2 regions of the Ruminococcus sp. AM42-11 genome follow, and region 2 is predicted to be linked to the other one. Evidence: predicted binding sites of a transcription regulator. Region 2 holds the regulator's gene; the other holds the start of a gene.

Region 1 (15,432 bases), on a different contig from region 2:
CCGTGCCATGCACTACCTTGTGAAGCCATATCCCGAAAATGAAATTTCAGACCTGATCGATGAGGTTCTTTCCAGGATCCCGGATTCCGGAAAATACATAGATATAAAAGTAAACGGAAGCAATGTGCAGGTTCCGTTTCGACATATTATATACGCAGAACATTTTTCCCATATGATCCATATTCACACCACTGGCGGCAAAGAACTGATCACCCGCCAGTCCTTCGAAGCCTTTACTGCATCCCTGAAAATGGATCCAAGATTTTATCTTTGCAGCAGAGGCGTTGTGATCAATCTGGAGCATGCTGTTGATTTTGATGGAGCCCTGTTTATCCTGGACGATGAAACCCGGATTTCCGTCAGCCGGAAGCTGGTCAAAAATGCAAGACAGACTTTTATGGATTTTCTGTTTCAAAGGGGACATTGAATATGAATACTATATTAAGACCTGTTCTGGAGCTTACGGTAATGATTTCTGGTCTGTTCCTTGCTTATCTGCCGGTACAGACATATCTGAAACAACCGCCCGGCAGACTGGCTGCATGGCTTGCACCTCTTCTGGCAGGAATCTGTCTCCTGGAAGGAGGATTTTGTTACTTTCTTAACATCCCTACCAGCTCAGTGCTTTTTCCCACTCTGCTGGTACTGATGCTGATCTATCACAAAAGCCTGACTATCTCTATCTGGAAATCCGGTAGCATTTTTTTGGCAGTATGTGCGGTCTTTGCCTGTGTAAACAGCCTTTCCAGAGCAGTGAATGCCATTGTGGCAGAAAGACTTGGACTTCCGGAAACAGAGATCTGGTTTCACACCAGTGCCGGTATTTTTTACAATGTAATATGTCTGCTGTTCGTTGCTGCCGCCTGGTACCCGGCCTCCCATGCAGCCCGCACTATGATCGATGACGAAAATTTAGCCCAGACCTGGTATGTTTTCTGGATACTGCCACTGATTTTTATAGGTCTGAATCTCTTTATGATTCCCAAATATGAGGGAACTCTGTATACTGGACGTATTTTGCAGGGCTACATTGTGATCAGCCTGATGCTTCTTGTAATTCTCATGCTGTTTTACACAATGTTTCTTATGATGGCCAACAGCCTGAATAAAAATGCAAGGCTTCAGCAGGAAAATCATTTTCTCTCCCTTCAGCAGGCACGATATGAGAACCTTTGCTCTGCCATAGAGGAGGCAAGGCAGGCACGACACGATATCCGCCATCACTTTTTGCAGCTTTCTTCCCTGGCTGAAAAGGGAGATCTGGAAAAAATAAAAGAATATCTTTCCAATGCAAACAGTAAAATCCCAGACTACAACCTGCATTTTTGTGAAAACCAGGCGGCTGACAGCGTGATCAGCCATTATGCCGCTCTGGCAAAACGAGAGAACATTCCTTTCCAGGCAAAGGCAGATCTGCCAGCCACATTTCCATAGACCAGATTGATATGTGCCTGGTTCTCTCCAACCTTCTGGAAAATGCTCTGGAAGCCAGCCTGAAAGCAAAGTCTTCCAACAGGAGAATCCATGCAGAGGTTTACCTTCATCATAAGCACCTTCTCCTGATCCAGGTGGAAAATACCTTTGAAGGGAAAATACAGGAGAAAAATCATATTTTCCAGTCATCCAAGCGTACCGGAAACGGAGTGGGAATCCAGTCTGTCCGCCACATTGCAGAAAAGAATGGAGGAGACAGCAGCTTCACTTATGAGAATGGTGTTTTTACTGCTAAAATTATGCTGCGCATACAGAAAACAGCCGTTTCTCATCCATAGGCAAAGCAGAGAGGTTTCATGCAGACACACTCTGGAGCGTATCTGAAAAATCATTCCCGCAATCTGCACGCCCCACTTTGCGGTATATTTTCCCCGAATCCAACAAAAAAAGAAAGCTGCAGAACAATATCAGAAATGATACTGTCTGAAGCTTTCTTTTTCTGCATCAATAAACTACAAATGCCATGACCACATACACCAGTATGGATACCAGGCAATACAGAGAATTGGTGGTGGAAACATAAGCGCTTCCATCCTCACTCTTCAGGAAGGTCTGCATACTGAATGTGGCTGGAGCGGACATGTAGCTGATCACTGCAAGGTTCAAAAGAAGATGATCCCCTACTATGTAATGTATTGCCAGCAGCACTCCCCCGATCATGACTGCCTGAAGAAGAACACGAAGTACAATGGTCCTGATACATGGGGAAAGAAGTTTCTTATCAAATTCAATGCTGAATCCTACCACCAGCAGAATAACTGAGGTTATGGAAGTGGTGAGAATGTTCTCCACACTTGTATAGGTACCTGCAAACGGTCCGGCAAGAAGCTTCTGCACCACACCGGTAAGTCCGGCAATAATTCCCAGCACACTTGCAATAAACGCCGGTGTGCGTATTGCACTGGAAAACAGTTTTCCCGGATCGATCTTTTCCCCGTTTTCCACCTGTCCGAGCATTCCCATATAGACGCTGAAGCCAAACAAAAGGCCTGCAATATCCAGCACTGCGATCTGGGAAAGGTTCTCCGCTCCGCAAAGGCTGGTATATAAAGGATAGGCCATGGAACCGCCTTCGTATACACTGACCATAAAGGGCAGATATTTCCGGTAACACTCTGCCGGCATAAGCGGACGGAGTAAAAAACCGATGCTAAAGGAAACAACCAGCATTACAAACATGATTCCAACCAGAATTCCGGTTTCTTTATTATATTCTGCCGTAGCAAGGGCATGGAAAATTGCCACAGGAAGCATGATCTGGGTCACCAGAAGCTTCATATTGTTAATTCCATTCTGATCCAGCAGTTTCAGCCGCTTGCAGGCCATGCCCAGAAGGATCATCACCAGTACGGGCAAAATAATTTCCAATACTTTCATTTTATGCACGCTTTCTATGTATTTCTTAATATTGTATTTTGGTATTTCTTAATCCAGACTCTTCCTGATTTCTTACCTTACAGGATATTTCGTATGGCAAACTCTTCTGCCAGAGCGTGTCTGAATAGTTCTTTTATTCATCAAAATCGGTCTCAAATACTCCCTCAGCGTACGCATGGTAAGAACCCCGAGATTAAAATCATCATCCATTACCGTGATATGATACTCAAAGATTACATCATCCTCAAACTTGGACAGAAGAATATAGCTTCCGTTCTCTTTTCCCTCGATCTGGTCGCAGATATCATCATACACATCTGCACCGGAAATCTCACGCGGATAACCGGAAGCTTTGATTTTTTTCTCAATTGCAGCGTATAATTCTTCCATTTTATATTCTGCAGCAGTGCATGCCATCAGGGCTTACCCTCTCAGTTCTTTTTGACTGCCGCATACTCCTTTCCTGAATTTTTTTCGATTAAATATGATTGTATAATATCCGCCCCTGAAATGTCAAACCACATTTTAACCAAATCCTGGTTATCGTAATTTCTTCGTGAGCAAAGAAATCCTGATTTGTATGATTTCGTACCATACTTCTCGTTTTTTGTATAATTTTTTATAAATTATCTGTTATTTTATTCTACTCTCTACATTTTTTCCATGGCTTTTGTGGTTTTTTGTTTTTTCTTTTGTGTATTTCGTTGTGTTTTTCTTTGTTTTTGATATTTTTCATTGTTTTTTTCACCAATTCCTGTTGACATCTGACTATTTTTGTTGTATGCTATTTTCTACAGAGAGGCACTCCATTTGGTACAAGGATGTATCTATGGAATGCCTCAACTCGTATCTAAAGGGAGGTAATACTTATGAAAATGAAACAGGTTTTAGCAACAGGCGCAGCTTTATCAATGGCTCTCTCCATGGCTCCGGTCACCGCATCCGCCGCAGACAAAGTAGACATAAACGTCATTGCTGCACAGTATGGCCAGCAGACTGCTGACTGGTGGGCGAACTTCGTGACAGAATTTAATGAAGCAAACCCGGACATTAACCTGAACGTAGAGGTTGTTTCCTGGAACGATATCTACACCGTAGTAAATACCCGTATCGCCAATGGCGAAGCTCCTGATGTCCTGAATATCGACGTATTCGCAGATTATCAGGCAGATGATCTCCTTCTTCCGATCCAGGACGTTGTTTCTGAAGAGACCTACAGCAAGATGTACGATGCATTCCTTGCACAGTCTGAAGTAGACGGAACTGTATGGGCTATCCCGGATCTTGCATCTGCACGTGCTATGTACTATAACAAAGACATCCTTGATGCAGCAGGCGTAGAAGTTCCTACTACATGGGATGAGCTGAAAGCTGCTTGTGAAGCCCTTAAAGCTTATGATGACAGCATTTATCCATGGGGTATCGATATGACTACTGACGAAGGTCAGGCAGCATTCGCATACTACACCTGGAACAACGGCGGCGGATTTGTTGACGATGAAGGTAACTGGACACTGAACAGTGAGCAGAACGTTGAAGCAATCCAGTACGCAATCGATCTTGTAAATTCCGGTTACACAAACACCGATCCTGCTAACGATACCCGTTACGATCTGCAGGATATGTTCGGCGCAGGTAAGGTTGCTATGCTCATCGCACCGAACAGCTTACCTACCTACATTGCTACAGGCGGAAATGAAGTAAACTACGGCGTTGCTTCCATTCCTTCCAATACAGGCGAGTCTGTATCTGCAGGTGTTATGGACCGCTTCATGTGCTTCGATAACGACTACTCAGATGATGAGAAAGCTGCTATCTCCACATTCTTTGATTATTTCTATGATGATGCCCGTTATACAGAGTGGGTTGACATGGAGGGATTCCTTCCGGCAACCAAGTCCGGCGGCGAGGCTCTCGCAGCAGCTAACGAAGATATGGCAAGCTGGATTGATATCTTAGACAGCTGTAAATTCTATCCAACAGCGAAAGCAGAATGGGCAGATGTAAAACAGGGCGTTATCAACGTAGAGCAGAATGCTCTTCTTGGCGGCGACGTTCAGGAATTACTGGATGACCTTCAGGCAGAAATCGCTGGCTGATCTTAATCCACTGTTTTTCCCATTACGAGGAAGATAATGGGCCGGACTTACGGGTCCGGTCCATTTTTAAGTTTGCGAAGCAAACGCTACTTCTTGTGCCAGGCACAAGAAGGTTCCACCTTTTTGCGAAGCAAACGCTGCTTCTTGTATTTGTCACAAGAAGGTTCTGTTTTTCTGCGTAACAAACGCCGTTTTCTGTGCTTGTCTGCGCAGCGTCAACGCTATTTTTATAAAAAGAGAGGTATCCCTGTGAAGAAAAAATTCAAAAAAGTGGAACCATATGTATGGATCCTGCCAAGTGTCCTTCTCATGGCAATTTTCATCCTGGTTCCTATTATCTTTGTATTCCGTATGGCCTTAAGCGACGTCAGCAAAGCTGGTCTGATCAAAGGCTTCGCCGGATTGGAAAATTTCCGCAAGGTAACAAACAGCCCTGTTTTTGCCATGGTGCTGAAAAACACCCTTGTGTGGACCGTTGCCGTAGTCGGCATCTCCACACTCCTTGGATTTATCCTTGCGATTCTCCTCAACAATGAATTTAAAGGCCGTAAGCTTGCACGTGCCGTTGTTGTTTTCCCATGGGCCACAACCCTGATCGTTCAGGCAAGTATCTGGAAATTCATCATCGACACAGATTACGGTACCTTAAATACACTGTTGATGAAGCTTGGCATTATTGACCACGCTGTGAACTGGACTCCTACTGCCGGTGCTTATTTCGCCTGGGAAATTGCCTGCGGTATTTTTGTTACCATTCCATTTGTAACCTTTACCGTACTTTCCGGTCTGCAGAGTATTGATGCCAGCTACTATGAGGCAGCAGCCGTAGACGGAGCCAGCTACTGGCAGAAAATGTTCCAGATCACCATCCCGCTGGTACGTCCGAATCTTACCATCAGTACCATCCTGAACATTATCTACGTATTTAACTCTTTTCCGATCATATGGACCATCACCAAGGGTGACCCTGCCAACCGTACCGACACCCTGGTTACCTATCTGTACAAACTGGCCTTCTACAACGGCAAACAGGGACAGGCAGCAGCCGTATCTGTTATCGGCTTCCTGATTCTTCTTTTCTGCGCCAGCCTGTACATGGTTTCCGTACTGAAGAAAGGAGACGAATAATATGGCAAACACCAATGCTTCAGTTAAGAAAAAAAATACCAGAAACACAGTTTTGCGTGTATTGCTCTATGTAGTGATCATCGCCATCTGTCTGATAACTTTATACCCATATTTTGTAACTGTATGTACTGCTCTTAAAAGCCGCGCGGAAATCTTTTCCATGAATGGAACTATTTTCCCTGTTGAGGCCATCTGGTCCAACTTCACAGATGTATGGAAGCTGGCTCCCATGAGCAATTACATGATGAACTCCATTGTGATCGCAGGAGGCTCCACTCTTCTGGCTATGGTCTGCGGTATCCCAGCTGCTTATGCCCTGTCCAGAATGAAATTCAAAGGCCAGACTGCTTTTCTGGGATTTGTTATTGTCTCCCAGATGTTCGCACCGGTTGTACTTCTCATCGGTATCTACAAGGTTATGATGGCGTTCCATCTTACCAACAGCATTATCGGCCTGATCTTTATCAACGCAGCATTTAACCAGGCATTTGCTATCTGGCTGCTCCGCGGTACTTTCCTGAGCATCTCCCCTGAGATGGAGCAGGCTGCCACTATTGACGGCTGTAACCGCGTACATGCCCTTTTAAGGATCCTTCTGCCTGTTGCTGCACCTGGTATCGTTACAGCGCTTATTTTCGTATTTATCAACGCCTGGAACGAATATACAGTGGCACTGACACTGATCTCCACTGATACCTTCAAGCCTCTCACCGTTGGTATCAATATTTTCAACGGTTACAATATGATCGAGTGGCAGTATCTGTTTGCTGCTTCCCTCTATGCAATTGTTCCAGTTGTGATTCTGTTCGTCGGAATCGAAAAAAATCTGGTTGGAGGACTCACTTCTGGTGGTGTCAAGGGTTGATTTTTATTTTTTTCCAAGTATAATAGAGGAAGATGCGGACGCGAGAAAGGGTTGCCCAGGGCAGCCCTTTGTTCATGCCCCATAACTATTCAGAAGGCAGTATTCCGCCAGGTGTTTTTGTGAACATTGTTCACAGCTGCGGCGCGAAATCATACAAAGCATGTTACTGGTCATCCAGTAACTGTTTTATTGTGTACGGTAAAATTTCACATACGGAATAACCCCGATGATTCCGCACATTTCAGGAACTCTATACCGGAGATCACCGAATGATTCTTCTGTCCTGCTGACGAAAATTCAGCACATTTCACAGATTTTTAAAATCAATGGTTTTGACCTTGACTTTTCTGTAGAATACTGTAATATTGATAGTGCACAACATCTAGTATGTAATTAAAGATTTAAACACAATATATGGAGGGATTTGAAAGAATGAGTACTGAGGTCAATGCAAACGTCATTAAACGAAATGGCGTGGAAGTTATTTTTGATAAGGCGAAGATCATCAATGCCGTTGAAAAAGCGAATGAGGAGGTTTCCAAGCTTCACAGGCTGAGTCATTACCAGATCACAGCGCTTGCTGATATGATTGCCACCCGTGCCCTTGAATCCTCCCACGCTGTCAATGTGGAAGATATTCAGGATATGGTAGAGACCGGCATTATGGAGATGCGCGGTTATGAGGTTGCACAGAAGTATGTGCGCTATCGCTACAAGAGAGAGCTTACCCGCAAGTCCAATACCACAGACGACAGCATCCTTGCTCTTCTTGACCAGATTAATGAGAATGCCAAGCAGGAGAACTCCAATAAGAACCCTACTATTAACTCTACCCAGCGTGATTACATGGCAGGCGAGGTCAGCAAGGACCTGACCATGCGTGTTCTTCTTCCTGAGGAGATCGTAAAGGCTCACGACGAGGGAATCATTCATTTCCATGATTCCGATTACTACGCACAGCGTGAGCATAACTGTGACCTGATCAATCTGCAGGATATGCTCCAGAACGGCACGGTTATCAGCCAGACACTGATTGAGAAGCCTCACAGCTTCTTTACCGCATGTAACGTTACCACACAGATCGTCGCACAGGTAGCCAGCAATCAGTACGGCGGACAGTCCTTCTCTCTCGCCCATCTGGCTCCTTTTGTAGACATCAGCCGCCAGAAGATCCGTAACAAGGTAATCGAGGAACGTAAGGCTTGCGGTGAGCCTCTTGATGATGAGATCATCCAGAAGGTATCGGAACGCAGACTGAAGGATGAGATCCAGAGTGGTATCCAGACGATCCAGTACCAGCTGATCACTCTTATGACCTGTAACGGACAGGCACCATTTGTAACGATTTTCATGTATCTTGATGAAGTTCCGGAGGGACGCACCCGTGATGACCTTGCACTGATCATCGAGGAAGTTATGAAGCAGCGTATGCAGGGTGTTAAGAACGAGCGCGGTGCGTGGATCACACCTGCATTCCCGAAGCTGATCTATGTGCTGGATGAGGATAACATCCACGAGGATTCCAAATATTGGTACCTCACAGAGCTTGCAGCGAAATGTACTGCCAAGCGTATGGTTCCGGATTACATCTCAGCCAAGATCATGCGCCAGTTAAAAAACGGCAATGTTTACACCTGCATGGGATGCCGTTCCTTCCTTACCGTTGAGGAGAAACAGAAGAACCCGGACGGTTCCTACAAGTTCTACGGTCGTTTTAACCAGGGTGTTGTTACCATTAACCTTGTAGATGTAGCCTGCTCCTCAGACGGCGATTTTGATAAGTTCTGGGAGATTCTGGAGGAGCGCCTGGAGCTTTGCCACAGAGCACTCCGCTGCAGACATGAGCGTCTTCTTGGCACAGTTTCCGATGTTGCCCCGATCCTGTGGCAGTATGGTGCTCTTGCACGGCTTAAGAAGGGTGAGACCATTGACAAGCTTCTTTATGACGGCTATTCTACGATCTCACTTGGATATGCAGGTCTCCATGAGATGTGCATGAGAATGTACGGAAAGCCTCATACAGACCCTGAGGTTCGTCCGTTTGCGCTGAAGGTTATGCAGCGCCTTAATGACAAATGTGCCCAGTGGAAGGCAGCTGAGAACATCAGCTACTCTGTATATGGCACTCCGATGGAATCCACCACATACAAGTTTTCCAAATGTCTCCAGAAGCGTTTTGGCATCATTCCAGGAGTTACGGATAAGAATTATATTACAAACAGCTATCACGTTCACGTTACTGAGGAGATCGACGCATTCTCCAAGCTGAAATTCGAGTCTGAATTCCAGAAGCTTTCTCCAGGAGGAGCCATCAGCTACGTGGAAGTTCCGAATATGAAGCAGAATATTCCGGCAGTTCTCTCTGTTATGAAGTTTATCTATGATAACATCATGTATGCAGAGCTGAATACCAAGAGTGATTTCTGTGATGTCTGCGGATATGACGGAGAGATCCAGATCAAAGAAGACGAGAACGGCAAGCTGATCTGGGAATGCCCGAACTGCGGTAACCGCAATCAGGACAAGATGAGCGTTGCCAGAAGAACCTGCGGATACATCGGTACCCAGTTCTGGAACCAGGGACGTACCCAGGAGATTAAGGATCGTGTATTACATCTATAATAAATCCGGCATTGTATTATAATTTTTTTACATTGCCTTTATAAAAAAATCCGGACAGCTTTCTAATTTTCACAATTTTGATCCCTGTCCGGATTTCTTTTACAGTGTTTCCGGAGTGTGTTTGAAAAAGACCTTCTGCAAGATGTGCGTCACAATTTGTGGGAGATTTTATCTGATTGGAGGAACTCAATTATGAATTATGGAAACATCAAATCATACGATATTGCAGACGGCACAGGCGTGCGTGTAAGCCTGTTCGTATCTGGCTGCAGGCACCACTGTAAGGGCTGTTTTAACGCACCTACGTGGGATTTTAACTACGGTAAGCCATTTACCCGGGAGACTCAGGATAAGCTCCTGGAGCTGCTTGCTCCGTCTTATATAGAGGGCTTCTCCCTACTCGGCGGCGAGCCATTCGAGCCAGAGAATCAGCCTGTTCTGGCAGAGCTTCTGGAAGAGATCAGGCGTACCTTTCCGGATAAATCCATCTGGTGTTACAGTGGATATCTTTTTGACAAAGATATGGTTCCCGGAGGTAAGATCTACACTCCTTTTACAGACCGGATGCTTTCCTGCATCGACGTTCTGGTAGACGGAGAGTTTATTCAGGAATTGAAAAACCTCTCCCTTCAGTTCAGAGGGAGCAGCAATCAGCGAATTCTGCATTTAAAAGATGGTAAGCTTATTAAAGAAGGCCTGTGATACGGGTCTTCTTTTCTTATATCTGCATTCAAATAGTTGCATAAGTTTTTACATCTGGGTAATCGAAAATCCCCCTCCTGTCTAACAGGAGGGGGATTTTATTACACTTTATTTATTTTGCTTTCGCATATTTTGGTGTGCTGTAAGAAGAATAGATTGGAACACCTGCTTCGTTGTTTCCAACGGCGCGTACTTTGTAATAATACTTGGTTCCAGCTTTCTTGGAGCTCTTGTCAACATATTTCACTTTGGAGCCTTTTGTAATAGTTCCTACCAGTTTGTATCCGGAACCTTTCTTAGTGGAACGGTATACCTGATATCCGGTAGCTCCTGTTACTTTCTTCCAGCTGACAGTAATCTTGCCCTTTGTTGCTTTCGCTTTTGGACTGGTTGGCTTCGCGATCTTTGCTGTGGAAACTATAGCACTTGCAGATTTGCTTGCACCACTTGTATATGTTTCATCAGCAGAATCTTTGTACTCATAGGACTTACCATTCTTGTAAGCAATTACATAATAGTAATATTTTACTCCTGCTTTCGGTCCTTTGTACTCTGTGCTTGTTGCACCATTATAGGTGTACTTGATCTCGCGATCTGTAATAGTCGTTTCCTTCAGTTCACTAACGAATTTGTATCCGCTGACTGTTGTGGAATCAGCAACATAATTCGGGACAGTTGCACTGGAACCGTAACTATAGCTGTAAGAATTGCTGTCTTTGTTATATCTGTTCCAGGAAGAGGTGGTTCTGTATACACGATAGTAATCAGCACCTGCTACCGGATTCCATGTTACAGTAATACTTCCATCTGCTTTGTTTGCAACAGCTTTTACATTGCCAGGAGTTGCTAAAACAGGATTAACTGTTGCTCTGATTTCATTGCTGTATTCCTGTCCTCTGTATGCACGTACACGATAGGTTGTTTCCGTATCTGCTGCCGGGAATGTAATGGAAGATGTGGAAGCTTTCAGTGTCTTATAGGTTTCCCATGCACCAGTCTCTTCATTTCTCTTCTCAACCAGATAACCCTTTCCTGCATATACCGGCTGCCAGCTTAACTTCATCTTACCGTTTGCATAAGAAATTCTGTTAACGGTAGTCATCTCGAAGCTAAGATTTGCATATACACCTTCATCAATGTAATACTTGCTGTTTCCTACAGTCTTGTATGCTCTTACAAGATAGTAATAATCCATACCGCTCTGAAGCTTCTTGTCTGTATAACTGGAAGCCTTTGCACTTGTAGTCTTGATCAGTTTATACTTAGCAAAATTGTTGGTCATGCCAGCTGCTACAGTATCTCCAATAGAAGATCCTTCACATCTGTAAATCTCATATCCCTTAGCACCTTTGATCTTGGTCCAGGACAGTTTTACAGAAGTTGTGCTCTTAGGTGTTGCTTTCAGCTTCAGCGCACCGCCCCAGGTAGTAACCTTATTATAAGCCCATGCTCCATAAGTGGTCTTGCCTGTTTCGGAATCATAATAATATGGTCTTACTCTGTAAGTATAGGTAGTATCTGCTTTCAGTTTGGTGTTCTTATAAACGCTGTCTGTAGTTTTGGCAATTGTTTTATATTTCTTGCCATTCTTTCTCTGGATCTGATAGCCGGTAAGCCAGCTTTCTGATCCGCTTTCAGCGCTCATCTTTAAGGTAACGGTCTTAGCTGTGATAACATTTGTTACAGATATATTCGGCATACCAGCGTTAAATGATGCTGTATTTGTGTATGCACTGTATTTCTGTGCAAGTGTAGCTGCCTTATCATTTTTTACACGGGCACGCACATAATAGGTCTTGCCTGGTGTAAGTGATTCAAAGTAAAGTGTTGCCTTATTATTCTCACCAGAAATACAATCTGTAACCTTGTAATCATTTACAAATTCAGGTGATTCGGAATACCAGAATTCTACATCTTCTTCTTTTCTTACAGTTCCGTCATAGGAGAATACATAACCATCCGGTGTTTTCTCAACCAGCTTCAGGTTGCTGATCGCTGAAGTGGCTTTGGAGACATTGACAGCTACTACATTGGAAGGAGTACCGTATTTCTTGTTTCCGCTCTTGTCTTTTACATAAGCGACAACTCTTACATAGGTTGCTCCTTCTTTTAATAAGGATTTTCTCAATGTAAGTGCATCATCATCCTCATAGTACTCATCTTCATCTTCATCATAGTAACCACTGGAAGAAGCTGTTACCCAGTCCTCTTCGGAAGGCTGTGCCTTATCAGTGTACTGGAGCTCATAAGAGTCGCCATCTTCCAGAACAGCATCAAAACGGAATTCGAAGCTGTTTTCAGATTCTTTATACATCTCTAAGCCAGTCACATTCTTAGGTGCCTTTTCTGCATCTGTAGTGAAGGAGACTGCTGCAGGTTTCAGTTTTGCAACCTCTTCCTCTTCCGGTCTGTCTGCACTGCTCACTGCACGAACATAATAGGTTTTTCCTGCTTCCAGATTACTGTTGTTTTTACTGATCTTCAGTTTCGCAGAACCAGCTGAGCCATCATAATAGAAGCTGCTCCAGTCACTTGCCATAGTTGCAGTAGTAAATTCTGTGCCTGTTGCGATCTGATACCATACGCTGTTTAAATCAACCTTTGCACTGTATGTGAAATAATAGTACTCATCGTCAGCTTTTACATACTGAAGATCTGTGATCGGCTGAAGAGCATCTACTGTAAATGCAGCGGACGGTGCTGACCAGTCGCCTTCTACGGTCTTTGTGACTTTCTTTCCGTCTGTATCAACGGTATAAGTGCGTACTGCACGTACCTGGAAGGTATAGGATTCTCCAGGAGCCATTGCCTTGATCGGATCGCCCTTCTCATCTCTTACACGGTCAAATGAAACCTTAGGATCTGTTGTATATGTATACAAATCTTCATCTTTAAGCTCTGACAGGGAAACACTTGGGAAATTACCGCGTCCGACGCTGTAGTAGGTCTTATCAACAGTTCCGTCATCCTTCAGAGAAGCTGAGCTCACGTATTCACGGCCGGCAGAATCTTTTACAAGGATTTCATAGCGGTTTACATTGTCAAGTGCGTTCCAACGCAAGGTTGGCTCACTATCCTCTGTGTTTACATTTACACCGGAAACAGCTGCAGGCTTCTCACTGGTACCTGCATCTGAAGCGGTTACTTTGTATGCAAATGCATTGGACCAGTCTCCGTATACTTCCTTACCATCCTCTCCGATCTTAACGGCACGAACAGAAAGATTATAGGTCTTTCCGTCTTCAAATGCATAAACAGGCTGACCGGTAGCCGGGTAAATAACAGGTTCCAGAACTCCGTCTACGCTTGTATAAGTTCTATAATCAGACTCATCAAAGGAATATCTGGTGCCGCTTACTCTGGTATACCTGCCACTCTTCCGATCGGATGCCAGCGACTCAAAGTACTCACGTCCAGCTTCGTCTGTGATCTTAATCTCATAGCTGTCTGCATTCTTATCCGGATTCCAGCTGAGAACATAAGAAGAAGCTGTTACACCGGAGATTTTCTTCAGGCTTGTATCTACAGCTTTATAAGTTACTGTATAAGCGTCAGACCATTCACCTTCCTGCTTCTTGTTTGCACCATTCTCATATCTGTAATTAATTCCGCGGACACGGATGGTATAGGTTTTACCTCTTTCAAATTTGAACTCTCCGTAGGTTCTTCCTAAATAGAAGTTTGGATAGGAATAATTGGAATCTGTTGTAAAGGCAACTTTTCCATCTACTTCAACTTCGTACTGGGATACATATGTATTCTGGATACGGTTCCAGCTTACATATTCATATTCATCGTTGTATTTGAAATTACCGGTCTTCTCTGGTACAAGACTGCCGCTGTCGTCTGCTTCTACAACCAGCTCATTGGACCAGTCGCCTACCTTCTTCTCGTCGCCGGAGCCTGTATATGCACGGACTTTAACGGTATATTTCTTGCCTTTCTGGAAAGCACCGATATATTTTCCGTCTGCATCAGAAGCGACTTCATAAAGACCTGTGGTGTCGTTCTTTTTAAGCAGATAACCGTAATTCTCATAGAAATTGAGCCAGTTACCTGAAGTAGTTACATAGGAGGGTTCCTTTGCTCCATATGCATAAGAATAATATTCATTTCCAGCTTCATCCTTAATGGAAACCTCGAGGTTCTGGTTCTCGCCGGATACCTGAATCTGATTCTTTCTTTCAGCTGCATAAATTGTCACACTCTTCGGCTCAGCGACCTTCTTTGCGTAGGTATAATCTACAGCGTCAGACCATTCACCATATGCAACAGTTCCATCTGCGCTGTTACGGTTTACGGCGCGAACGGAAACTTTGTATGTCTTGCCATTCTCAAGACCTGCAATATATCCGTCTTTACCATCTGGTTTGTATACAAGGTTTCCTTCTGCGTCAACCTTGAACGGCCGCATGGTAAGACTTGTAAGACTATAGCTCAAGTTGACTGTTGACGGATAACCGGTCTCTGGCTCGCTTGCATCATAATTGTAGCGGTAAGTGTACTCTCCGTCTGTTACACGGATCTGGTATTCATCTGCCTTCTGGTCTGCATACCAGGTAAGAACATTCTTATCCTCCTCATCAAATGCAACATGTCCGATCTTGCCAGGTGCCTCTGCATCAAAAGCAGCAACCTCATCGGTGCTTCCGCTCTCTTCTGCGTCTGCAACTGCCTCACTGTCACCGAAGCCATCCTCTGTAACAGCTGACACTGCGGCTTCATCTCCGAAGCCATCTGCCTCTACAGCAGCTTCCTCTGTGGTGTCCGCTTCCGCTGCCGGAGACTCAGATACGAAATCTCCTCCATCTGTAAAATCTGACGCCAGAAGCGGTGTCGGTGCGGAAGTTGCGGTCATTGCCGCTGCAATTGCAATGGCAACAGACTTATTGAGTGTTTTCAAATCTTTCTTCATACATTTTCCTCCATGAATTAAATTTATTGAAATTGATCAATAAGTAGTATGGGGAAATTATAGCGTATTACTCCGTTTTAGGCAAGTGTTTTGTGAAAAAATTATGTATTTTTTGTGTAAATAAACACACATTACCACCCCCCGTTTGTATTTTTCTGATATTTTCTCTTTTTTCTGACAATTAATTGTTTTCTTTATATTTCGACTATTTTTGTATTTTTTCATATTCT
Region 2 (15,432 bases):
CATCGGGCTTGCGCCGCATGCAAGGATCAAAACCGTACCTGCCAGAATTGTAATCACAAGAATCAGAAGTACATCTGTAATCCCTCTTGTTCTTTTTTCCTTCTCCATTATCTTGCCTCCTCTTCTGAAATTCCGCCCATGAGAAGGCCGATTTTCTGTACAGTAGCTTCTTCTCTATTCAGGATTCCCACGATTTTTCCACCAAAAAGCACTGCGATCCTGTCACTTAACGCCATAATTTCTTCCAGGTCTGCAGAGATCAGCATAACACCTTTTCCTGCATTTCTCTGATCAATAAGCTGCTGACGGACAAATTCTGTAGCACCGATGTCAAGACCTCTGGTAGGCTGGCTTGCCACGATCACTTTTGCATGATCGTTCAGCTCTCTGGCTATGATCAGCTTCTGCTGGTTTCCGCCTGACAAAAGCTTTACAAGCGTATCAATCCCCGACTTTCCGGATGCGCGCACCTGATATTGTTTCATTTTTTCTGCTGCATTTTTACGGATAGCTGCTTTGTTTATAATAGAATGGTTTGCAAATGGAAGCTTCCCATATTCCCGGAGAACAAGGTTTTCTGAAATGTTCATTCCGGTGATCAGACTGTCTGACAATCTGTCCTCTGAAATATAGGAAACACCTGCTTCATAACGTCCGCGGATATTGATTCCTGCCAGATTCTGTCCGTCCAGAAGAATTTCGCCCTCACCGGTTTTCTGAATTCCGGTGATCACCTCTGCAAGCTCTTTTTGTCCGTTTCCTTCCACACCGGCAATTCCAAGGATTTCCCCTTTGTGAATGGTAAGGCTGATATTCTCAAGCTTATGACGGCTGTGTTTTCTGTGATGATTGGACACATTTTTCAATTCCAGCATAATATCTTTTTTGGGAGAACCTTCTATATGATAGTCATCATTCAGCTCTCGTCCGATCATATAGGCAGACAGCTCTTCCGGATTGGTGTCTGCAGTCACAAGATCTGCCACCTGTCTGCCATCCCGAAGAATGGTAACCTTGTCACTGATTGCCATAATCTCGCTCATACGATGGGTGATGATAATGATTCCATAGCCTTCTTTTTTCAGATTGCGGAGAACATCGAAAAACTGTGTGGTTTCCTGAGGGGTGAGTACGCCAGTAGGCTCATCCAGAATCAGAAGTTCTACATTTCTGTATAATGCTTTCAGGATTTCCACGCGCTGCTGTTCTCCCACTGACAGATCACTGATCACAGCATCCGGGTTCACGTAGAGTCCGTATTTTTCTGCCAGATCAGTCAGCTTCTTTTTTGCAGCAGCTCTGTCCAGGAAAAAGGAGTTGTCCTTCAGATTCAGAACAATGTTATCCAGAACTGTCATTTTATTTACCAGGGAAAAATGCTGCTGGACCATTCCAATGCCTGCATCGATAGCTTCCCTTGGAGAGGCAAAATCCGCTGGCTTGTCTTTCCACAAAATTTCACCGCTGTCTGCAGTGTAAAGACCAAATATAATATTAACAAGTGTGGTCTTTCCGGCTCCGTTCTCACCGAGGAGAGCATGGATCTCACCTTTTTCTACTGTCAGGTTGATATTCTCATTTGCATATACGCCGGAAAATGATTTACAGATATGTTTCATTTGAAGAAGAGACATGGTTTTCTCCTTTTTCTCGTATAATTAAAGTGTTTTAAAAAGCTGAAACTTCGGAAGGTTATCTCCACTGACTGATTGATAACTTTCCTCCATTTCAGCTTCATTTGTCTTTGAACAATCAGTTGCCGGATTTCAGATTGCGAGCCATTTTTATAAAAACAGATATCTCAATCCGCGGTTACAAATCCGATTTCTTACTGTCTCATTGTGTAGTCGCGCTCAACTTCAAGCTCGCCGGAAACGATCTTATCAATTGCATCCTGTGCAGTTGCTTTCACATCATCGGAAAGATTGTCGGAAAGGAGAACTTCTACTGCGCCATCTGCCATACCAAGGTTGTAAACATCTCCCTCAAAGCTTCCGTCTGCAACGCTGCCAAGGGCAGTATCAATTACAACATCAAGATTGTAAATTGCAGAATCAAGAATATTGTCAGGTGCTAAAGAGCTCTGATCGTAAGAATCGCCCTGGCACCAGATTCCAGCCTCAACAGCTGCTGTCATTGCACCATTTCCGCAAGCATTTGCACAATGCTTGATTACGTCTACGCCATTGTCGATCATAGCTTTTGCAGCTTCCTGTGCAAGCTGTGTATCAACAAAAGAGTTTGTCCAGGCTGTCTGAACTTCGATATCAGGATTTACGGATTTTGCTCCGTCTTCATATCCGTTAATGATCTTTACAAGGGAATCTCCAGGGATCGGTCCAATGGCGCCAAGCTTACCAGACTCAGAAGTAGAAGCAGCAATGATTCCTTCTACATAAGCGGTCTGCTCACATGCCATAACGTAGGAAGCTACGTTGTCAGCGGAAGCGTCAGCCTCTGTGCAGATGAATTTGGTGTCTGGGTAGGTCTCTGCAACTTCCAGTGCAGGATCACCGAACTCATATCCGTGACCGATTACCACATCATAACCTGCACTTGCATAGTCAGCAAAAGCAGCGGAAATATCAGCAACTTCCAGGTTCTCTGTGTAAGCCAGCTCGTATCCGTATTTCTCACAGGCTTTCTGTGTTCCTTCGTATGCTGTCTGATTCCAGCCCTGGTCATTTGCTGCTCCGGAAAGTAAAAGTGCTACCTTCAGTCCTTCTCCATCAGCTGCCTGTACCGGCTGAGTACATACACCATTTACCATAGCCGCTGTCATTGCCATTGCTAATCCCATAACCACCAGTTTTTCATCATAATCCTCCTTGATCAGATCCTGTTTTCGTGTATTCGATACTGTTCACTCCGTGGTCAGTATCACTTATTTTTCTTATCCGCAACTTTGTAGTTGCTATAAGGTTTTCTTAAGGCTTCTTTATAGTAAACTATATAGTTACTATAGAGTCAATACATTTTTTCTTTTTTTGCAAAATTATCTGAAAAACCATTGGAGTCGCACAGGGCAGTTTTTATTATTCTCCAAATTCTTCTGCAACCTTCTTCAGCATTTCCCGGATTGGCAGATGATATGGGCATCTTGTCTCGCACTTGCCGCATCCCACACATGCAGAAGCTTTCACTGCCATGCTGCCGTAGCGGTCTTTCGCCCAGTCAGCCAGATTGTAGCGTTCCAGATATCCTGCGAAAAGGAATGCGCTTGGGATGCTGATTCCAACCGTACATGGCGCACAGTAATTGCAGCGACGGCAGAAATTGGTGCCCAGCTGATGGCGGATCTGTTCCATTTCTGCAAGCTCTGCCTCTGTAAGAGGTGCTGTGTCAGAGCATGCCTTAATGTTCTCTTCCAGTTCAGATACTTCTGCCATTCCCGGGATTACCACAGTAACAGCCGGGTTAGAACAGACATAACGAAGTGCAAGAGTGCCATTCTCAATTGCACCACCTGCTAATGGCTTCATGGCAATAAAGCCCACATTTTTCTCCTGACATTTGCGGATCAGCTCGTCGCCCTGGTTTTCTACGATATTATATGGAAACATGATTGTCTCCACCCAGTCCAGATTCAGTGCGCGTTCAAAAACAGCTGTAGAATGTGCAGTCAGACCGATATGACCAATTTTACCGGCTGCTTTCGCCTCCAATAAAGCCTCCAGAGCACCGCCCTCACCTATAACAGTGTCCAGCTGTTCCATGCTTGGGTTGTGTACCTGATACAGGTCAATGTGATTGGTTCGAAGATTGCCAAGGCTCTTCTCAATGTCTGCTGCCATGGTCTCTCTGGTTCTTGCCATACTCTTGGTGGCAATTACAAATTTGTCACGAATTCCTTCAAGGGCATAACCAAGATACTCCTCGCTGACCGTATAGCCTCTGGCTGTATCGATATAATTCACACCCTCTTCTGCCAGCTGCTTCATTAATTTCTTAGTACCTTCCGCGTCAATTCTCTGGATGGGGATTCCGCCAAATCCCATACGGGAAATCTTAAGACCGGTTTTTCCAAGTGTTGTATATTTCATTTGTGCTCCTCCTTATTTTTGGTATACAATAATTTTAAAAAATGTGTCTGCAATTAAACAAAATATGCCACCGGCATACGCCGATGGCACATAAATAAACAGCTTATGCGATTTAGAACGGATATTCGCAATCCGCTTCCGCTACTTGCTCATAAATAAATAACTGCTCCGCAGTTATTTATTTATACTCGTGACAGGTACTCGCCTGTTCTGGTGTCAATTTTCAGCTTGTCGCCCTGGTTAACGAACAGCGGAACCATTACCTGTGCTCCTGTCTCAACGATAGCCGGTTTGGTAGCACCCTGAGCTGTATTACCAGCGAATCCTGGCTCTGTCTCTGTAACTACAAGCTCAACGAATAACGGAGGCTCAATAGCGAATACATTGCCATTGTGAGAACAGATCTTAACCATCTCATTCTCTTTTACAAATTTAAGAGAATCGCCAACCTGCTCTTCTGTAAGACCAACCTGGTCAAATGTCTCTACGTTCATGAAGTAATATAATCCGCCATCGCTGTAGAGATACTGCATATCAACACGCTCGATACGTGCTGTAGGGAATTTCTCTGTAGGACGGAAAGATTTCTCTAACACGGATCCTGTAATAATATTTTTGTATTTGGTTCTAACGAAAGCAGCTCCCTTACCCGGTTTAACGTGCTGGAATTCTACGATCTGACAAACGTTGCCATCAATTTCTACTGTGACACCGTTTCTGAAATCACCTGCTGAAATCATAATTAATTTTTCCTCCTTATAGTGCTTATGACTAGAAATATTTTATTATATATGTACCATTTTTTCAACTACTTTTTTTCATATGCAGCCAAATTTTCCTGTTTTTCCCATATATTATGGCAAAATACTTTTGTATTTACGGAAGCTGTCCTTCAATTTCCTTGATCAGCTCCTCAAAAGGCTTCACTCCTGTCACAACTTCAATATCTGCAAATTTATGATAAATCGGATCACGCTGTTTCAGAAGCTTTTTGATCTTTTCCTCCTGATTTTCGCCTTCCAGAAGAGGATTGCTATTTCCCTCAAGCCTCTTGCGGAGAGTCTCAGCAGACCCCTTCAGGTAAACAACTGTACCCAGCTGCTTAATATACTGCTCATTCTGCTCCTGAACCGGAAGACCTGCGCCAAGAGAAATCACTTTTCTTTCTTTATCTTCAATCAGAGCTTTCACAGTCATAGTTTCCAGAGCACGGTAATATGGCTCTCCAAATTTCTGTAAAATCTCCTTTACGGACATGTTCATCTTCTTAACGATCACCTTGTCCACATCCACAAATGTCAGTCCCAGGTCACTGGACAGACGTTTCCCCACTCTTGTCTTGCCAGAACCCATAAATCCGATCACCACAATATGGTTCATGAATTCTTCTCCTCCTTGGTATAAAAATGTAATACAATTTTCTCCAGATAGCGCTTCAGCACGATCTGGATCTCTTCCTTGGGATTGATCGGCTTTACCAGAATATTACGAAGGCCAGCATTCTTAGCCCCCCATATATCGGTAAAAAGCTGGTCTCCGATAAAGACCGTATTCCCTGTGTTCGTTCCAAGTCTCTCCATGGCCCTTTCATAGCCTTTTCTGGACGGCTTGGCAGCCATTTCAATGAACTGAGCGCCTACTGAAGCGGCAAAGGGTTCTACCCTTTTTTTCCTGTTGTTTGACACCAGACAGCAGGAAAAGCCAATGTCACGAAGCTTCTGAAAAAGCCGGACAGCTTCCGGATCTGCCGGTGCCCCATGAGGAACCAGGGTATTGTCAATATCAAACAAAATCCCCCTGTATCCCTCCTGGTATAGTTTTTCATAGTTGACTACATATGCTGAATCCAGATATTCATCTGGAAAAAAGCGTTCAAACATTCTGTTACATCCTTTAATTCTTTTATTTTCTATGGTAATGCAGATTGCGGGGATGATTTTTCAAACAGACTCCGGCAACACGCTTTGCAATGCACAGAAATCATGTATTCACATGATTTCGCGCCTGTTTCCCAAGAGGTTCTGTCAAGATCCCGTCACCTGCTTAGGTACGCCTGCAGTTCCTCATAATGGTCTTTCATCACATCATAACCATGCTGATAAAACGCCATCAGCTTCTCTTTGTTCGCCTCCGCACGCCCCACAGTGGGAATTTCCGGGCGGATGACAAAAATATGTCCTTCCCTCTCCCATTTTTCCAGAAGCTCCAAAGTCCGGTTGTAGCTGCGGTAACGATTATATAAAGTGTTCAAAAATTCCGGGTAATGCCGAAATGCAGCCACATAAAGCGGAGTGCTCTTTCCCGGTTTCTTCTTGCGGTAACCCATATTTCGGGTAAGGATCACCACGTTCTTCCGATATCCCTTCTCCATGGCATGGATCAAGGGAATCGAATCTGCAATGCCGCCATCCAGATAAGGAACACCGTCAATCTCTACCATGGGGCTTACAACAGGAATACTGGAAGAAGCCCTTCCAATATCCATCAGACGCTTTCTGTCATGCTTCTCAGTCATATATTCCGCATCACCAGTCTGGCAGTTAGTCACTACCAGCTCACACTCCGTATCTGACTGAAAAAAAGTATCAAAATCAAACGGAAACAATTCATTTGGATATTTGTCAAACAGCATATCCATGTCAAAAAGCTCATGCTTCTTAAGAGCTTCCTTAGTAGCAATATAGCTGTTTGCCTTATCCTCTATGATCATGCAGTCCCTGGTCCTTCCAGGCTGCCAGGATACATAATCAAGAGCATTGCAGGAACCAGCGGAAACACCCACCACATATGGGAATTTCACCTCTTTTTCCATAAGATAATCCAGAACCCCTGCTGTAAATACTCCCCTGCTTCCCCCGCCCTCCAGGACCAGGGAAGACTGATGCTTCACTGTCATTCTTATTCACGCTCCTTAAGCGGTACGTATACAGCCGGAGCCAGAACGTTCTTGTAAGCCGGACGGATGATCTTGTCTGTATTGATCAGTTCTTCCATTCGGTGGGCGCTCCAGCCCACAATACGTGCCACTGCAAAAATCGGTGTATACAGCTCAAGAGGCAGATCCAGCATGCTGTAAACAAAACCGCTGTAAAAATCCACGTTTGCGCTGACACCCTTGTAAATATGGCGCTCCTCGGCGATAACCTCCGGAGCCATTTGCTCTACCATCGCGTAGAGATTGTATTCTTTCATACGGCCTTTTTCTCTGGCCAGAGTCTCAACAAAGCCTTTCAGTACCTGGGCACGAGGATCCGATACCGAATAGATCGCGTGTCCCATACCATAAATAAGACCTCTCTTATCAAAAGCTTCTTTGTGAAGCAGTTTCTTCAGATACTCTCTTACTTCCTCTTCGTCAGAAATATCCTTCACATTCTTCTTCAAATCCTGGAACATACTTACAACCTTAATATTGGCACCACCGTGCTTCGGACCTTTCAGAGAACCGAGAGCTGCTGCGATTGCAGAATAGGTGTCTGTTCCGGATGAGGAAACAACGTGTGTAGTAAATGTAGAGTTATTACCACCGCCGTGCTCCATATGAAGGATCAGGGCAAGATCCAGGATCTTCGCCTCCAGATGGGAATATTTCTTATCCGGGCGAAGCATACGGAGGATATTCTCCGCTGTGGAAAGCTCTTTCTTCGGATTGTGAATATAAAGGCTCTTGCCGCATACATAGTGATTGTAAGCCTGATATCCATAAACAGATAAAAGAGGAAATACACTGATCAGATTCAGGCACTGTCTCAGTACATTCGGAAGGGAAATATCATCCGGCTCCTTGTCATAGCAATAAAGTGTAAGCACACTTCTGGACAGGGCATTCATAATGTCCTTGGACGGTGCTTTCATGATAACGTCCCTTACGAAATTCGTAGGAAGGGAGCGCTGGTTCGCCAGAAGCTTGGTGAAATCCTCCAGTTCCTCCTCATTCGGAAGCTTGCCGAACAGTAAAAGATAGGTAGTTTCTTCGAAGCCGTATCTGTCATCTTCAATAAATCCCCTGGTCAACTCCTTGATGTCATATCCCCTGTAGGAAAGACTGCCCGCACAGGGCACTTCCTTGCCGTCAACCACCTTCGTGGCGCATACATTGGAAATCTGCGTCAGACCCGCCAGGACGCCCTTACCATTGATATCGCGAAGCCCTCGCTTTACATCGTATTTCTGATAAAGAGACAGATCCAGGCTGGAATGCTCCTTGCAAACCTCCGTCAGGTTCTCTATTTCCGGTGTTACTTTCATCTTAAATTCTGTCATTCAAATAAACTCCTTTCTTTTTAATCCGTCCGATAATCCGTTCCTCCCTCAATTTTTAATGCTGTCAGAGTCAGAAGCGGATGCTTCTGCTCCGGCATTGTAAATGGATAATCTGTGACTGCCATTGTTTTATTATCTTCTTATCGCTGTTTATAGGTGGACAAGAAATCCTTCAGCTTGTCCATAGCCTTCTCCAGCTGACGCACATTCGGCAGATATACTACGCGGAAGTGGTCAGGACAATTCCAGTTAAAGCCCTTTCCCGGCACCAGAAGCACCTGTTTCTCATGTAAGAAATCAAGAGCAAACTGCTCGTCATTGTGAATATTGAATTTTTCTGTATCGATCTTCGGAAAATATAGAACGCAGCCTTGGGCTTTACGGCTGTGATTCCCGGAATGTCATTGAGTGCCTTGTAGATAAAATCTCTCTGCTCATAAACTCTTCCGCCTGGCTGAATGTACTCATTTACACTCTGGTATCCACCAAGTGCAGTCTGTACAATGGACTGGGCCGGAACATTGGAGCAAAGACGCATGGAGGAAAGCATGTTAATACCTTCAATATACCCCTTCGCCTTATTCTTGGCACCACTTAAGATCATCCATCCAATACGGAAACCAGCGATCATATGGGACTTGGAAAGTCCGGAAAAAGTAACGCAGAATACGTCTGGTGCAAGGGATGCAATAGAAGTATGCTTATAGCCATCCATGATCAGACGGTCGTATATCTCATCTGAAAAAATGATCAGCTCGTGCTCTCTTGCGATCTGCACGATCTGCTCCAGGATCTCCTTGGGATAAACTGCTCCTGTAGGGTTATTCGGATTAATAATAACAATCGCTTTGGTCTTGTCTGTGATCTTACTCTTAATATCATCAATGTCCGGATACCATTCAGACTGCTCATCACAAATATAATGAACTACATTTCCACCTGCCAGAGTCGCAGTAGCTGTCCACAAAGGATAATCCGGTGCAGGGATCAGAATCTCATCCCCGTTATCCAGAAGTGCCTGCATACAGAGATTGATCAGCTCACTGACACCATTACCTGTATAAATATCACTCATGGTAACCCCGGGAATTCCTCGAAGCTGGGCATACTGCATAATGGCCTTTCTTGCGGAAAAGATTCCCTTGGAATCGGAATATCCCTGCGAGGTACGAATATTGCTCAGCATGTCCAGAATTACTTCCTGCGGTGCAGAAAATCCAAATGGATATGGATTGCCGATATTCAGCTTCAGAATCTCCATTCCATCCTCTTCCATTCTGGCCGCTTCATCCACTACCGGTCCTCGCACATCATAAAGTACGTTATCCAGTTTACTGGACTTCTCGAATGTTTTCATTTATTTCACTCCTCATCTTACTACTTATGTCCGGCATATCTAGTATGAGAAAAATATCTGTCTTTTTCCTGCTCCGGCATAATGTATTTCTTGCTATCTATCATCTCATATTTGGCTCATTTTCGCAACCCTTAATGAAATTTTTGAAAATATGAAAAAAACTCTTTTCATTTTTAGCACTTTAGTGTATAATAGCGTCGTTAAAAAATTTTACACCTATCTGGATGAGGAGGAATTACAATGTCTTACACAGAAGAAGTATACGAAAGAGTCGTAGCACAGAATCCAGGTGAGCCTGAATTTCACCAGGCAGTAAAGGAAGTTCTGGATTCCCTGAAGGTCGTAATTGACAAAAATGAAGAAGAATACCGCAGCATGTCCCTTCTGGAGCGTCTTGTAGAGCCGGAAAGAATCATTTCCTTCCGCGTTCCGTGGGTAGATGACAAGGGCGTTGTTCAGGTAAACAAGGGATATCGTGTACAGTTTAACAGCGCTATCGGACCTTATAAGGGTGGTCTTCGTTTCCATCCGTCAGTAAACCAGGGTATCTTAAAATTCCTTGGATTTGAGCAGACATTTAAGAACTCCCTTACCGGACTTCCAATCGGTGGTGGTAAAGGTGGTTCCAACTTTGACCCGAAAGGCAAATCTGACAGAGAAGTTATGGCATTCTGCCAGAGCTTTATGACAGAGCTCTCCAAATATATCGGAGCTGATACCGATGTTCCTGCTGGTGATATCGGTGTAGGCGGACGTGAGATCGGTTATTTATTCGGACAGTACAAGAGAATCCGCGGATTATACGAGGGTGTTCTCACAGGTAAAGGACTTACCTACGGCGGATCTCTGATCCGTACACAGGCTACCGGATATGGTGTTGTTTATATGCTTGATGAGATCATGAAAGCACATAACGATTCTATTGATGGAAAGACATTCATCGTAACAGGATCCGGAAACGTTGCAATCTATGCTGTAGAGAAAGCTCAGCAGCTTGGCGGCAAGGTTGTTGCTATGTGTGACTCCAACGGATATATTTATGATCCGGAAGGAATCAAGCTTGACATTGTGAAAGATATCAAAGAAGTAAAACGTGGACGTATCAAAGAGTACGCAGACCGTGTTGAGGGTGCTTCTTACACAGAAGGTACCGGAATCTGGAACATCAAATGTGATGTATACCTTCCATGTGCTACCCAGAACGAGCTTGCTCTTGATGGTGCTAAGACACTTGTTGCAAACGGCTGCAAATATGTAGTTGAGGGTGCGAACATGCCTACTACTCTTGATGCTACAACTTATCTCCAGGAGAACGGTGTTCTGTTCATGCCTGGTAAAGCAGCTAACGCTGGTGGTGTTGCTACTTCTGCTCTTGAGATGAGCCAGAACTCCATGAGACTTTCCTGGACAGCAGAGGAAGTTGATGCGAAGCTTCATGGAATCATGGTAGACATCTTCCACAAAGCTGATGACGCTGCTAAGCGTTATGGTATGAAAGACAACTATGTTGCCGGTGCTAACATCGCCGGATTTGAGAAAGTTGTAGATGCTATGAAAGCTCAGGGCATCTGCTGATTCTCTGTCATCTGAAGTTTCAAAAAGACAGGTCCGCTGCGGCCTGTCTTTTTTATTCCATTTAATACTTGTTTATACAGAAAAAAATCCCCGCTCTCTGGCGAGGATTTTTCTAATTTAAAAATTTCTTCAATTCATCCATAAAGGTACTGACATCTTTAAACTCCCGATACACAGAAGCGAATCGCACATACGCCACCGAATCCAGATCTTTTAAATGGCTCATCACGATTTCTCCGATTTTCGTGCTGGAGATTTCTTTATCTTCGGCATTAAAGATGTCGCCTTCTATGGCATCGATCATGGCTTCCAGCTTATCGCTGGCAATGGGACGTTTGTAGCAGGCGCGGCGGACACCGTTGATCAGTTTATTGCGGTCGTACTGCTCACGGTTCAGATTCTTCTTGATTACGGTTAACGGGATTGTCTCCACATTCTCATAAGTGGTAAATCTTCTTCCACAGGAATCGCACAGTCTTCTGCGTCTTATGGAATTGGTCTCTTCCACTGGTCTTGAATCTACTACTCTTGTATTATCCTGATTACAGTATGGACATCTCATGTATTTATTTCCCCTTCCTCATGTCTCCCCTTCTGCCATACAATCCGGGCAGCAGACTTTCCTCTTTTCTGTTTGCTCAGTAACATAAAACGGACTGAATTACCTATTTCTTATTATACTTTAATCATAGAAAGTATGTCAATAAACTCCATACATATTTTCAGACTTTTTGCATAATATCATAAAAAACAGGTGCTTTTCATGCGTATTTGCGAATTAAAGCAAAAAGAAGTGATCAATATCTGTACCTGCCGTACACTTGGCTGTCCGGTGGATGTGGAATTTAACTGTGAAACCGGATGTATTACCGCCCTTGTGGTTCCCGGACCTGGCAGTTTCTGCTTTTGTTTCTGGGGAGCCGGAAGTGAATATATAATTCCATGGAATTGTATCCGGCAGATCGGAGATGACATTATCCTGGTGGAAATTGATGAAAAGTATTGCTGTAAAAAGGCTTAATTCTATTTTCCCAATTGTCAAGGGGCAATAATTTTTATATTTTCCCGAAAAAAGAATATTTATCCTCCCACGTGAGAATCATTGTTACTGTTCACTTCGTTCTCAGCAGCACGCTTCGCGATACACAAAAGGAGGATTCAAATAATGGCACTTAACAAAGTTGAAATTTGCGGAGTCAATACATCGAAGCTTCCGGTACTGAAGGCAGAAGAAAAAGAAGAGCTTTTTCGCAGGATCAAGGAGGGTGATGAAGAAGCCAGGGAACTTTATATCAAAGGAAATCTGAGGCTGGTTCTCAGCGTGATCAAGCGTTTTTCCAACAGCAGCGAAAATATGGACGATCTTTTTCAGATTGGCTGCATTGGACTTATAAAAGCAATTGATAATTTTGACACTACATTGAATGTAAAATTTTCCACTTATGCAGTGCCTATGATCATTGGAGAGATACGAAGGTATCTTCGTGACAATAACAGTATCCGGGTGAGCCGGTCGCTGCGGGATATTGCTTATCGTGCTATCTATGCAAAAGAAACTTATATGAAAACAAATCTGAGGGAGCCTACCATTGCGGAAATTGCCAGCGAAATAGGGATAAATAAAGAGATGATCGTATATGCTATGGATGCGATACAGAATCCGGTGTCGCTTTTTGAACCGGTTTATACGGAAGGCGGGGATACGCTTTATGTGATGGACCAGATCAGCGATAAGAAAAACAAGGAGGAGACCTGGGTGGAAAATCTGTCCCTCCGGGAAGCTATAAACCGGCTGAATAAGCGGGAACGGCATATTATTGATCTGCGTTTTTACGAGGGCAAAACCCAGATGGAGGTAGCCCAGGAAATCGGGATTTCCCAGGCACAGGTCAGCCGGTTGGAAAAGAATGCACTAAAACCATGCGGAATTATCTGAGAGCGTGACGGAAATCATGGATCCCGGCATCACGAAATCCGCCCCTTAAATGGTCTGCTGCATGAATATATATTGCAAAATCGCTGGTTGTTGACCAGCGATTTTGCTTATTATGCTGCTATTCCAGAATGCGTTTGAAAAAGGCCTTCTGCAAAATGTGCGTCACAATTTGTGGGAGATTTTGTCCGGATGAGGGCGCCGTAGCGGGCTACGGCAACCGAATTCGGGCAAAATATACCGCAAAGTGGGGCGTGCAGATTGCGGGAATGATTTTTCAAGTACGCTCTAATGCCTTTTCCAATTCTTTTATTACAATTTTAAGAGCTTTAATTCTCGCATACTTCTTATCTACAGATTCCAGGATATGCCACGGTGCATAGGTGGTGCTTGTCTTGGCAAGCATTTCATCTACGGCCCCTTCATAAGCATCCCATTTTTCGCGGTTGCGCCAGTCTTCGTCGGTGATCTTCCACTGTTTTTCAGGGTTGTTCTGGCGGTCGGTGAAGCGGGCCAGCTGGGTGTCTTTGTCGATCTGGACCCAGAATTTGATGATCACGGCACCCCAGTCGGACAGCTCCTTCTCGAATTCATTAATCTCGTTGTAAGCACGTTTCCAGTCGTTCTCGCTGCAGAAGCCTTCCAGACGCTCTACCATTACGCGGCCGTACCAGGTGCGGTCGAAGATGGCAATGTGACCGTCTTTGGGCAATCTGGTCCAGAAGCGCCAGAGGTAATGACGCGCCTTTTCGTGAGGTTCCGGGCTGGCGATTGGATGGACCTCAAAGCCACGAGGATCAAGGGCTTCTGTGATCCGCTTAATATTGCCTCCTTTTCCGGCTGCGTCCCAGCCTTCATAAGTAATGATCACCGGCACACGCTTGCGGTACAGACGGTTATGCAGTTCGCCCAGCTTCTTCTGGAGATGCTTCAGCTCTTTCTTGTATTCTTCATCCTCGATCACCTTGTCTGTCAGTTCGATTTCCGAAAGCTTCGGCATTTTCTCAAGCGGAAAAATGTTTGGGAGAAGCGGTGCGCTGTGTGTGCTGTTCTGCAAGGCTACCTCAATGTTATTTACCATTATTTCAAGAACCTGAAGTTCTACGAAGTTGCGGTCTTTTGCATCAATAATATACCATGGTGCAATAGAAGTATTCGTATCTGTCAGATAGCGGTCGAAAACCTTCTGGCAATGTTTGTAATGTTCGTTCTGCCACTTGTCAAAGGCATCCACACGCCATTTTGTATCCTGCTCTTTGTTAAGCTTCTCAATACGTCTGGTCTGCTCTTTTTTGTCAATCTGCATGAAAAATTTCAGAACCAGATAACCGTTGTCTGTGAGCTGTCGCTCGAAATGTTTGATGCTGTCGATCCGCTTTGCATAATCCTCTTCTTCCAGACCATTCAGACAGTCTTTGCAGGTCTGCTCCATCCAGCCAGAATCCAGAAAGGTAAATTTGCCGGCTTCCGGAATCTGATTGAAATACCGGTACAGAAATGGTCTGCGCAGTTCAGCCTCTGTAGGCTTTGACATGGTTGCTACTTTAAAGAAACGGGGATCAATGTATTTGATCACTCTGCCGATTGTGGTACCTTTGCCAGATGCACCCCAGCCTTCAAAAAGTACCAGCACAGGCAGCTTGTGTTCTTTCAGCTTCATCTGCTGCTGATACAGCTTCTCGCCAGCTTCTTTAATCCGTTTCTTCAACTCCTCTTTTTCCGGAATCTCCTCCGGGATCCAGGTTTTCAGCATAAACACGTCCTCCTCACGTACTATTATTTTCAAACTTAAAGCATTTTTTCTGTTAAAAGCAAATTCTATTTTTTTATATTCATATTATTTTCTGCATTATAACATAATCATTCCCATTTTGCACGAATTTAACAAACATTTAACCGAATTTCGATTGCGATCGTTATCCTCTTATATACAATCCGATATTTTTGTGTTATTATTAAAAATCATATTTTGTGTAGGTTTTACGAACACATAGCGTTTTGTATGTTGCGCCTTTCTTTTCGTAGCTCAGATGTTTAAACTTACCCAAGGAGGAAGTCCCATGCCTTTATCTGTCTTCATAGAAATGACCCTGTCTGCCATCCTTACCGTCTGGTCGCCTGGTCCCAATAATATTCTTTTGCTGTCCACAGCCAGCAAATACGGCATTTCCGGTAATATCCGCTTTATGACCGGAATCTGGAGCGGATCTCTCACTTTGATGTGTCTTTCCGGACTGTTCTGCAGTACTCTTGGGAAAATC

What was found. The regulator NrdR, encoded in region 2, represses ribonucleotide reductase genes. The targets are predictions, from matches to a motif close to CACNANATNTNGTG.
Region 1: nrdD (anaerobic ribonucleoside-triphosphate reductase) is a predicted target of NrdR. The motif match lies at 7,338-7,351, and genes of this name have one in related genera.

Annotation. Positions count from the first base shown of each region.
Region 1 covers NZ_QUIO01000003.1:148,126-163,557, reverse strand. The annotation lists gene DW904_RS03445 (LytTR family DNA-binding domain-containing protein) at 1-427, shown strand, start outside; gene DW904_RS03440 (ATP-binding protein) at 430-1,434, shown strand; gene DW904_RS23510 (ATP-binding protein) at 1,446-1,772, shown strand; partial or broken gene DW904_RS24905 (DUF6783 domain-containing protein) at 1,797-1,871, opposite strand; gene DW904_RS03435 (AEC family transporter) at 1,939-2,871, opposite strand; gene DW904_RS03430 (hypothetical protein) at 2,944-3,261, opposite strand; gene DW904_RS03425 (extracellular solute-binding protein) at 3,741-4,970, shown strand; gene DW904_RS03420 (sugar ABC transporter permease) at 5,220-6,098, shown strand; gene DW904_RS03415 (carbohydrate ABC transporter permease) at 6,100-6,963, shown strand; gene nrdD (anaerobic ribonucleoside-triphosphate reductase) at 7,396-9,585, shown strand; gene nrdG (anaerobic ribonucleoside-triphosphate reductase activating protein) at 9,778-10,287, shown strand; gene DW904_RS03400 (fibronectin type III domain-containing protein) at 10,400-15,202, opposite strand; gene DW904_RS03395 (5'-3' exonuclease H3TH domain-containing protein) at 15,408-15,432, opposite strand, start outside.
Region 2 covers NZ_QUIO01000053.1:5,148-20,579, reverse strand. The annotation lists gene DW904_RS20240 (ABC transporter permease) at 1-108, opposite strand, end outside; gene DW904_RS20235 (ABC transporter ATP-binding protein) at 108-1,634, opposite strand; gene DW904_RS20230 (BMP family protein) at 1,829-2,800, opposite strand; gene DW904_RS20225 (aldo/keto reductase) at 3,036-4,043, opposite strand; gene efp (elongation factor P) at 4,226-4,783, opposite strand; gene DW904_RS20215 (shikimate kinase) at 4,920-5,423, opposite strand; gene DW904_RS20210 (YqeG family HAD IIIA-type phosphatase) at 5,420-5,923, opposite strand; gene DW904_RS20205 (patatin family protein) at 6,079-6,939, opposite strand; gene DW904_RS20200 (citrate/2-methylcitrate synthase) at 6,942-8,306, opposite strand; partial or broken gene DW904_RS20195 (aminotransferase class I/II-fold pyridoxal phosphate-dependent enzyme) at 8,447-9,663, opposite strand; gene gdhA (NADP-specific glutamate dehydrogenase) at 9,904-11,238, shown strand; gene nrdR (transcriptional regulator NrdR) at 11,351-11,800, opposite strand; gene DW904_RS20180 (YlmC/YmxH family sporulation protein) at 12,002-12,259, shown strand; gene sigG (RNA polymerase sporulation sigma factor SigG) at 12,404-13,174, shown strand; partial or broken gene DW904_RS26045 (DUF6783 domain-containing protein) at 13,285-13,392, opposite strand; partial or broken gene DW904_RS26040 (DUF6783 domain-containing protein) at 13,369-13,419, shown strand; gene pap (polyphosphate:AMP phosphotransferase) at 13,449-14,924, opposite strand; gene DW904_RS20160 (LysE family transporter) at 15,232-15,432, shown strand, end outside.